2 regions of the Pseudomonas sp. YY-1 genome follow, and region 1 is predicted to be linked to the other one. Evidence: riboswitches for the same ligand, from Rfam matches in the RefSeq annotation. Region 1 holds a riboswitch; the other holds the start of a gene.
What was found. Region 1 has a riboswitch for cobalamin ahead of cobW (cobalamin biosynthesis protein CobW). Riboswitches for the same ligand answer to the same signal wherever they lie in the genome.
Positions count from the first base shown of each region.

Region 2: it holds a riboswitch for cobalamin, as region 1 does, so the genes downstream of both, CXP40_RS09555 (energy-coupling factor ABC transporter permease) here and cobW (cobalamin biosynthesis protein CobW) in region 1, are expected to answer to the same signal.

Region 1 is NZ_PJLX01000008.1:32,149-36,356, reverse strand. Features, by position in the region: gene cobN (cobaltochelatase subunit CobN) at 1-1,114, opposite strand, end outside; gene cobW (cobalamin biosynthesis protein CobW) at 1,244-2,293, opposite strand; cobalamin riboswitch at 2,388-2,585, opposite strand; gene CXP40_RS12925 (cobalamin biosynthesis protein) at 2,672-3,091, shown strand; gene cobM (precorrin-4 C(11)-methyltransferase) at 3,100-3,855, shown strand.
Region 2 is NZ_PJLX01000005.1:203,553-207,760, forward strand. Features, by position in the region: gene CXP40_RS09545 (acyl-CoA dehydrogenase family protein) at 1-1,510, shown strand, start outside; gene CXP40_RS09550 (PaaI family thioesterase) at 1,523-1,954, shown strand; cobalamin riboswitch at 2,006-2,209, shown strand; gene CXP40_RS09555 (energy-coupling factor ABC transporter permease) at 2,261-2,941, shown strand; gene CXP40_RS09560 (hypothetical protein) at 2,951-3,679, opposite strand; gene amn (AMP nucleosidase) at 3,747-4,208, shown strand, end outside.

The DNA.
Region 1 (4,208 bases):
TGATCGCCAACTGGCACCAGTTACGCGCTATTTCGGAGACGTAGGCCATACCTGGCTCGTGCGCCTGGTAGCACACCACATCGCTCTGGCTACGCTCGCTGCGCCAGGCCAGGCCCTTGAAGCTGATGGCGGTGCCGATCAGTCGGCCATCCAGTTCGGGCAGTACCACGTGCATGGCCAGGTCGCGCGAGCCCAGGCCCTGGGCGCTGGCCTGCCACTGCGCCTGGTTGTCCAGCGAGCAGATGGCCTGCAGCACCGGGATATCGCGACGGAACACCCGCGCCTGCGGCGCCTCGGGGTTGGACAGGGCAAAGCCGGTGGTATTGATGATCAGCGCGGTGCTCGTCTCGCCCAGCCAGGCCTGCACCTGATCCAGGCAGGCCGCCTCCTTGAGGCTGGCCACGGCAATCGGCAGCGGGTTGAGGCCCTGCCGAACAAGGTGCGCGCAGAAGGTATCGACGAAGGCGGTGTTCGCCGATTGCACATGGTTGCGGTAGAACAGCAGCGCCACCACAGGCGCATCCGGTTGCCACTGCGCCTGCCAGTCAGCCAGCGCCGCCGGGCTGCGCTGCGGATGATAGAGGCCGACACGCGGCAGCGGTTGCGGCTCCTGCCAGCTGTCATCACGGCCCAGCCAGCGGCTGCCGATGCAGCGAAATAGCTGGCGAGCATTATCCAAGCCGCCCTGGCGCAGGTACTGCCAGAGGCGCTGGCTGTCTTCTTCACTGACGTTGCCGAGCGCATTCAGCTCCGGGTCGGGCTTGTCGTCACCGGGCACCATGATCACCGTAGCGCCGCGCGCGCCCAGTTCCACCAGGCGCTCGACGCCATAGCGCCAGTAACTCACCCCGCCATGCACGGAGATCAGGATGACCTTGGCATGCTGCAGCACCTGCTCGACGTAGAAATCGACCGAGGCGTTGTTGCTCAGTTGCGCCGGGCTGGCCAGGCGCAGGCTGGGGTAGTCGTCCGGCAGTTGCCGGGCGGCTTCAGCCAGCAACGACAGATGCGAATCCCCCGTGCACAGCAGCACCAGCTCGGCAGGCGTCTGGCCAAGGTCGGCGATGCTGTCGGCCGGCAGTTGGGCGCCGGGCTGGGTGCGCAGTAAGTGCATATTCGGCTCTGTGGGAGGGGGCTTTAGCCGCGATTGGTCTTAGCGCCGTAGGGTGGACTCAGTTATCCGGCGGACTGTTCGCTTCGCTCCTGAGTCCGCCCTACGATCAAGTACGCCCTACGCTCTGTATCAAGCCAGCGCCGCTTTCAGCTCGGCCTCGATAGCCGCGCGGTCGAGCTGCTGGCCGATCACCACCAGGCGGCTCAGGCGCGGCTCGTCGGCCTGCCAGGCGCGGTCGAAGTGGCGGTCGAAGCGCTGGCCAACGCCCTGCACCAGCAGGCGCATGGGTTTGCCAGGGATCGCCGCAAAGCCTTTAACCCGCAGAATGCCGTACTTGGCCACTGCGTCCTTCAGCGCGGCCAGCAGGCGCGCCTCCTCTGTTTCCGGTAGTTCCACGTGGAACGAGTCGAATTCTTCGTGATCGTGATCCTCGTCTTCATCGTCATGATGAGTACGGCGACTGTCGATATGCAGCTCGGTCTCGCTGTTCAGGCCCAGCAGCACATCCAACGGCAGTTCGCCGCCGTGCGCCTCGATCACCTTGACCGCCGGCGGTAGTTCTTCGGCCACCTCGGCACGTACGGCGGCCAGCGCCTCGACGTCGAGCAGGTCGGCCTTGTTGAGGATCACCAGGTCGGCGCTGGCCAGCTGGTCGGCGAACAGTTCGTGCAGCGGCGATTCGTGGTCGAGGTTGGGGTCGAGCTTGCGCTGTTCGTCCACTTGGTCGGGGAAGGCAGCGAAGGTGCCGGCGAGCACCGCCGGGCTGTCGACCACGGTGATCACCGCATCGACGGTGCAGGCGTTGCGGATTTCTGGCCAGTTGAAGGCCTGTACCAGCGGTTTGGGCAACGCCAGGCCGCTGGTCTCGATGAGGATATGGTCTAGGTCACCACGGCGCGCCACCAGCTCGCGCATCACCGGGAAGAACTCTTCCTGCACGGTGCAGCACAGGCAACCGTTGGCCAACTCGAAGACGCGGCCGTTGGCTTCCTCTTCGCTGCAACCAATGGAGCACTGCTTGAGGATCTCGCCATCGATGCCCAGCTCACCGAACTCGTTGACGATCACCGCGATACGGCGGCCGCCGGCATTGGCCAGCAGGTGACGCAGCAAAGTGGTTTTGCCGGCACCGAGAAAACCGGTGACGATGGTGACAGGCAGTTTGGCGAGGGTTTTCATGGAGGGCCCCGTGGCGTCGTTAAGTTCGGCGGACGGGTACGCGCAGGCGGGCACGCAAGGGCGTGCTGGCCGCGTCGGATCACCCCGTCCGAGCATGTGGCTGGTCTATCGAGGCAGGTCTCCTGGCTCACGGCTTGCGCTACGCGCATCCCTTCACCTTCCCGCTATAGAGCAGTGGTGCATTGAAGGGTTTAAGACCGTTTACAGTTGCGGGGGCAGCCAGGGCATCGACCCTGTTCCCTCTTAGCTCCCCGGCGGCTTGCCGGGAAGAACCTCGAAAGCGAGAAGGCTACGCAGGCCGCGGCGGCCGGTCAATCGCGGTTGACCGCTGGCAGGTGCCATGATGAGCTACGTCACCCTCCGACACGAATGCCGCTCATGACCGCCAGCCACCTCGATCCCCTTGCTGCCCCCTGGGTGGTTGCCGGCCTGGGCTGTCGACGTGGTTGTGCACAGGACGAACTACTCGACCTGCTGACTCACAGCCTGGCGCGATATGGGCTGACTGTGGATAACCTCGCGGGATTGGCCAGTATTGACCACAAGCACGGCGAAGCCGGTCTGCTAGGTCTGGCTGAAGGACTGGGTCTGGAGCTGGTTTTTTTCTCGCCCGAGCAACTAAGCACCTATCAAGCCATGACAGCCGGCAATGCATTCACCGAAGCCGTAACAGGCAGCCCCTCCGTAGCCGAGCCTTGCGCCCTCGCGCTGGCGGCGCGCATGGGAACTTCAGCCAGCCTGCTCGGCGAGAAAAACCGCAGCGCCAGCGCCACCTGTGCGCTGGCCACATTCGATTGAGAACCCGCATGACCGTCTACTTCATCGGCGCCGGCCCCGGCGATCCTGAACTGATCACCGTCAAGGGCCAACGCCTGATCCGTTCCTGCCCGGTCATTCTGTATGCCGGTTCGCTGGTGCCCGAGGCGGTGCTGCAGGGTCACAGTGCCGAGCAGGTGGTGAATACCGCCGAACTGAATCTTGGTGAAATCATCAACCTGCTGCATCAGGCCCATAAGCGCGGCCAGGATGTAGCCCGCGTGCATTCCGGCGACCCTTCACTGTATGGCGCCATTGGCGAACAGATTCGCGAGCTGCGCGCCTTGGGCATTCCCTTCGAGATCATTCCCGGCGTCACCGCCACAGCCGCCTGCGCGGCGCTGCTGGAAAGTGAACTGACCCTGCCCGGCATCGCCCAGACGCTGATCCTCACCCGCTACGGCACCACCTCGCCGATGCCCGAGGGTGAGCAGTTGCATGACCTGGCCAGACACCGCGCGACCATGGCCATCCATCTCGGCGTACGCCAGCTACCGGCGATCGTGGCCGAATTGCTGCCGCACTACGGCGCCGACTGCCCCATCGCGGTTATCCACAGAGCGAGCTGGCCGGACCAGGACTGGGTATTGGGTACCCTGGCCGACATCGAAGCCAAGGTCGCGACCAAGGATTTCCGCCGTACGGCGTTGATCCTCGTTGGTCACGTGCTCGATCCAGGCGCCTTCGCCGAGTCGGCGCTGTACGACGCCGCCCATCGGCATCTCTACCGCCCCGGTCGCGACTGACTTGGCGATAAACCGCACAAATGCACGAAAGCCGCGCAATCATTGATGGTCGGCGACTTATCAACAAGAAATTATGAAAGTTATCCAAGACTATTGTGGATAGCCATTTCTCGAGGGTTCAGTTTTTGTACAACTGGCTGAAAGGCCCGCAGTTACGGGGTTTCAGCCAGGTATCACGAGGATATCCACAGGATGATCCACGGCATTTGTTAACAACCCATTGTCGACTATCGGTAACCCACTCTGGACCCTGACCATTTGAGCGGGAGACCCTCACACCCAGCACAGATATATCCATTTACATTGATTGCCACCGAGCCACTGCTACGCCTGGGCACTGAGCCGGTAAAGTT
Region 2 (4,208 bases), on a different contig from region 1:
GAGCGCCTATGGTGCGCTGGCCGGCGGTGCCCTGATGCAGGCCGGCTTTCTCGCCAACGAGAACAAGCCAGTGTTCAAGAGTCATGACCGCTACGGTAATCGTATCGATCTGGTGGAGTTCCATCCGGCCTACCACGAGCTGATGCGTACGGCGGTCGAGCACGGCCTGCCGTCGCTGCCCTGGACCGACCCGCGCGCCGGCGCGCACGTCGCACGCGCCGGTCTGACCTATATGCACAGCCAGGCCGAGGCCGCCAGTGGCTGCCCGCTGACCATGACCTTTGCCGCGGTGCCCGCCATCCGCCTGCAAGCCAACGTGGCCGAGCAGTGGCTGCCGAAGATCCTCGCCACCGAGTACGACCCGCGCAACCTGCCGATGGAGCAGAAGACCGGCGTCACCATCGGCATGGCCATGACCGAGAAACAGGGCGGCACCGACGTGCGCGCCAACACCACCCGCGCCTATCCCATCGGCCTTGGCGGGCCGGGGCAAGGCTACGAGCTGGTTGGCCACAAATGGTTCTGCTCGGCGCCGATGTGCGACGCCTTCCTTACCCTGGCCTACACCGACAAGGGCCTGTCGTGCTTCCTGCTGCCGCGTCACCGCCCGGACGGCACGCGCAACGCGTTCTACATCCAGCGCCTGAAGAACAAACTGGGCAATTGGGCCAACGCTTCCAGTGAGGTGGAGTACCGCGGCGCCTTCGCCTGGATGCTCGGCGAGGAAGGCCGCGGTGTGCCGACCATCATCGAGATGGTGGCCATGACCCGCTTCGATTGCATGGTCGGCTCCAGCAGCCTGATGCGCCAGGCGCTGACCCAGGCCGCGCACCACTGCGCGCATCGTCAGGTGGGCGGCAAGCTGCTCGCCGACCAGCCGTTGATGCAGAACGTGCTGGCTGACCTGGCGCTGGAGAGCGAAGCCGCGCTGGCGCTGTGCATGCGCATGGGGCGCGCGCTCGACCACCAGCATGACGCGCAGGAAGACAAATTCGCTCGTCTGGTCACAGCCGTGGGCAAGTACTGGATCTGCAAGCGCGCGCCGGAAATGATCTACGAGGCCAGCGAGTGCATGGGCGGCGCCGGTTACGTCGAGGAAACCATCCTGCCGCGCCTGTACCGCGAAGCGCCGGTCAACTCGATCTGGGAAGGCTCCGGCAACGTGCAATGCCTGGACGTGCTGCGCGCATTGTCCAAGGAGCCCGGCGTGCTCGATGCGCTGTTCGCCGAGCTGGGCGATGGCCATGGCGATGCTCGCCTGAAGGCACATATCCAGCGTCTGAAAGCCGATTTTGCCGATACCGCCGATATCCAGTACCGCGCGCGCCAGCTCACCGAAGACATGGCTGTGGCGCTGCAGGCCAAGCTGCTGCTGGAGGCGGGCAACGCCACCGTCTCCGATGCCTTTATCGCCAGCCGCCTGGATGGCCGTGGCCGCGTCTATGGCACCCTGCCACGCGGTGTCGACGTCGAGGCGCTGCTGGCGCGTAGCACGCCGCACCTGGCCTGACCGGAGGCCCGCATGCAAGCACATCCGCGTTATCGCGAGTTGGTCGAGCGAGGCTTCGCCGATGCCAACTTCATCAACGACCTGGGCATTCGAGCTACCGACTGCGGCCCAGGTTGGGTCGAGGCGGAGCTGGATATCCAGCCGCGCCACCTGCAGCAGAACGGTTTCATCCACGCTGGTGTACAGACCACTCTGGCCGATCATGCGGCCGGTGCTGCCGCCGCGACGCTGGTGGCCGAGGGGCAGACGGTGCTGACCCTGGAGTTCAAGGTCAACCTGCTACGCCCGGCGCGCAGTGAACGCCTGTTCTGCCGCGCCGAGGTGCTCAAGGCCGGGCGCCAGGCGACTGTGGTCGAGGCCGAGGTGTTCGGCGAGGAAAACGGCGAGAAACGCCTGTACAGCAAGGCTTCGGTGACCATGGCCGTGGTGACGCTGCCGGCCTGAGCAAGGCCCGAATGTGATTGCCCGGCACGCTGTTTTTTAGCCGGGCAGGCGAGTAATCTTGCCGCTGATGGTTCTGCGTGCACGTACGTGACGCGGATGAAAAGGGAACAGGGTGCGGCGAATCTCGCCAATGCCCTGGCTGCCCCCGCAACTGTAAGCGGCGAACGATGCCCTCATGCCACTGACTCCGGTCGGGAAGGCGGGCGGAGTGCCAAGCCGTGAGCCAGGAGACCTGCCATCGACAACGGGCGTTTCGCCCACCCTCTATCCGAATCGTCGCGCGGTGGGCGCGGCAAAGGAACTCGCATGCATATCGAACCCGGTGTCGTCGAAGGCGCCAAGATCCTGCTCAGCTACGCAACGGCCGTCACCGCTTTCGGCCTGACCGCCAAACTCGCCCTGGACAGCGTCCGCAGCAACGGTGGTGCCGCCGCCCTGGCGCTGCGCAGCCTGCTGACCACCGCGCTGGTGTTCTGCTTCTTCGAGGTGTTTCCGCATCATGCGGTGGGCGTTTCCGAGGTGCACCTGATCCTTGGTTCTACCTTGTTGTTGCTGTTCGGCGCTGGTGCCGCAGCCATCGGTCTGGCGGCTGGTTTGCTGCTGCAGGGGCTGCTGTTCGCTCAGTTCGACCTGCCGCAGTACGGCATGAACGTCACCACGCTGCTGATCCCGCTGTGGGGCATCAGCCTGCTGGCCAAGCGCATCGTTGCGCCCGGCACCGCGTACGTCGATCTTTCCTACAAGCAGGCGCTGGCGCTGTCGACTGCCTATCAGGGCGGCATCGTCGCCTGGGTTGCGTTCTGGGCCTTCTACGGTCACGGCTTCTCCAGCGAGAACCTGGCGGCCGTGGGCAGTTTCGGTCTGGCCTATATGAGCGTGATCCTGGTCGAACCGCTGATCGACCTGGGTGTGCTGGCCGGGGCCAAGGCGCTGTCGCGCTTCAGCCAGGGGCCGCTGTTCAACGTGCGCCTGCATCAGACTGCCTGACCCCGTCACTCAGCGGCGGCGCTGCCAGATCATCTTGCCGGTATTGCTCTCGGTGACCAGGTACTGGTCGCTGAAGCGGTAGTAGGCGGCAGGTTGATAATCGGTGGCGCCACTCAGGCGCACCATCAGCATGCCGTCCTGGCTGCGCCAGTGACCGCTGTACTGCATCTCGCCGGGGCTGTCGTAGCTCCAGTCGCTGCCGCCGCCGACCGAGCGACTCCACTGCGTGACGCTACCGTCGGCATTCAGTTGAAGGGTCATCAGGGTGTTGAACGAGGCGAAGTTGGCGCCGCCGCTGTTGATGATCTTCTCGTGCACCCAGGTGCCGACCAGCGCCGAATCCTGAGCGCCTGCGACGGAAGGCGTCGCCGCCGTTGTTGCGGCTTCGCGCTGGAACAATGCCTGGCGTTCCAGCGCCTCGCCGTTGCGGGGATTGCGCGCCGCAATGCTGGTGTTGAGCATGGCGTTGGCATAGGTGGCGTTCATGTTGGCCAGCAGCAGGCCGGTCTGTGGGTCGCTGATCTCGGCACGTAGCAGTTTGCCGTCGTAACGGCCTTTGACGATCAGGCGTAGATGCTGGTTCTCCACGTACTCGCCTTCCACCATGGTGTCGTTCTGGCGCAGGATCAGCTCGCTCGACTGGCCGTCGAGCGTGGCCCGGTAGTGGCCATCGAGTTCACCAGCTTGAGTGCTTGAGCACGAGGCCACGACCAACAGCACAACGATTGCACGACGCATGAAGATGACCTCTGGGCAATTGCTCCAAGCCTAGTCGTTGGCAGCGCGATGTGAGGTCTGTCGCGCTATGTTTTCGTCACCGTATGCAGGCAAGATAGGCGCGTACGTTCAGTCAGGAAGATGCACAGTGAAAGCCTGCTCAGATGATTTCATCATTGCCCATACCCCCGAAGAAGCAGTCGACCGCCTCGCCGCGTTGCACCAGGAGGCCACTGGCGCCCTGAGCCACGCTCTCAAGCGCTACCTCAAGGAGCGCATCCGCCCCGATGCCAGCGAGCACTGTCTGTTTCGCTACCCCGAATTGCGCCTGACCTACCTGTGCCAGGGCGAGGTGCCGACCACCGTGCGCGCCTATGCCAAGGTACAGGTGCCGGGCACCTACGCCATCACGGTGACCCAGCCGGCGGCCTTTCGCAAATACTTGCTGGAGCAGCTGCGCCCATTGATGAACGACTTCACCCTGCGTGTGGAAGTCGGCCGCAGCCAGCAGAACATTCCTTACCCATACGTGGTCGAGGGCGGCGATGAG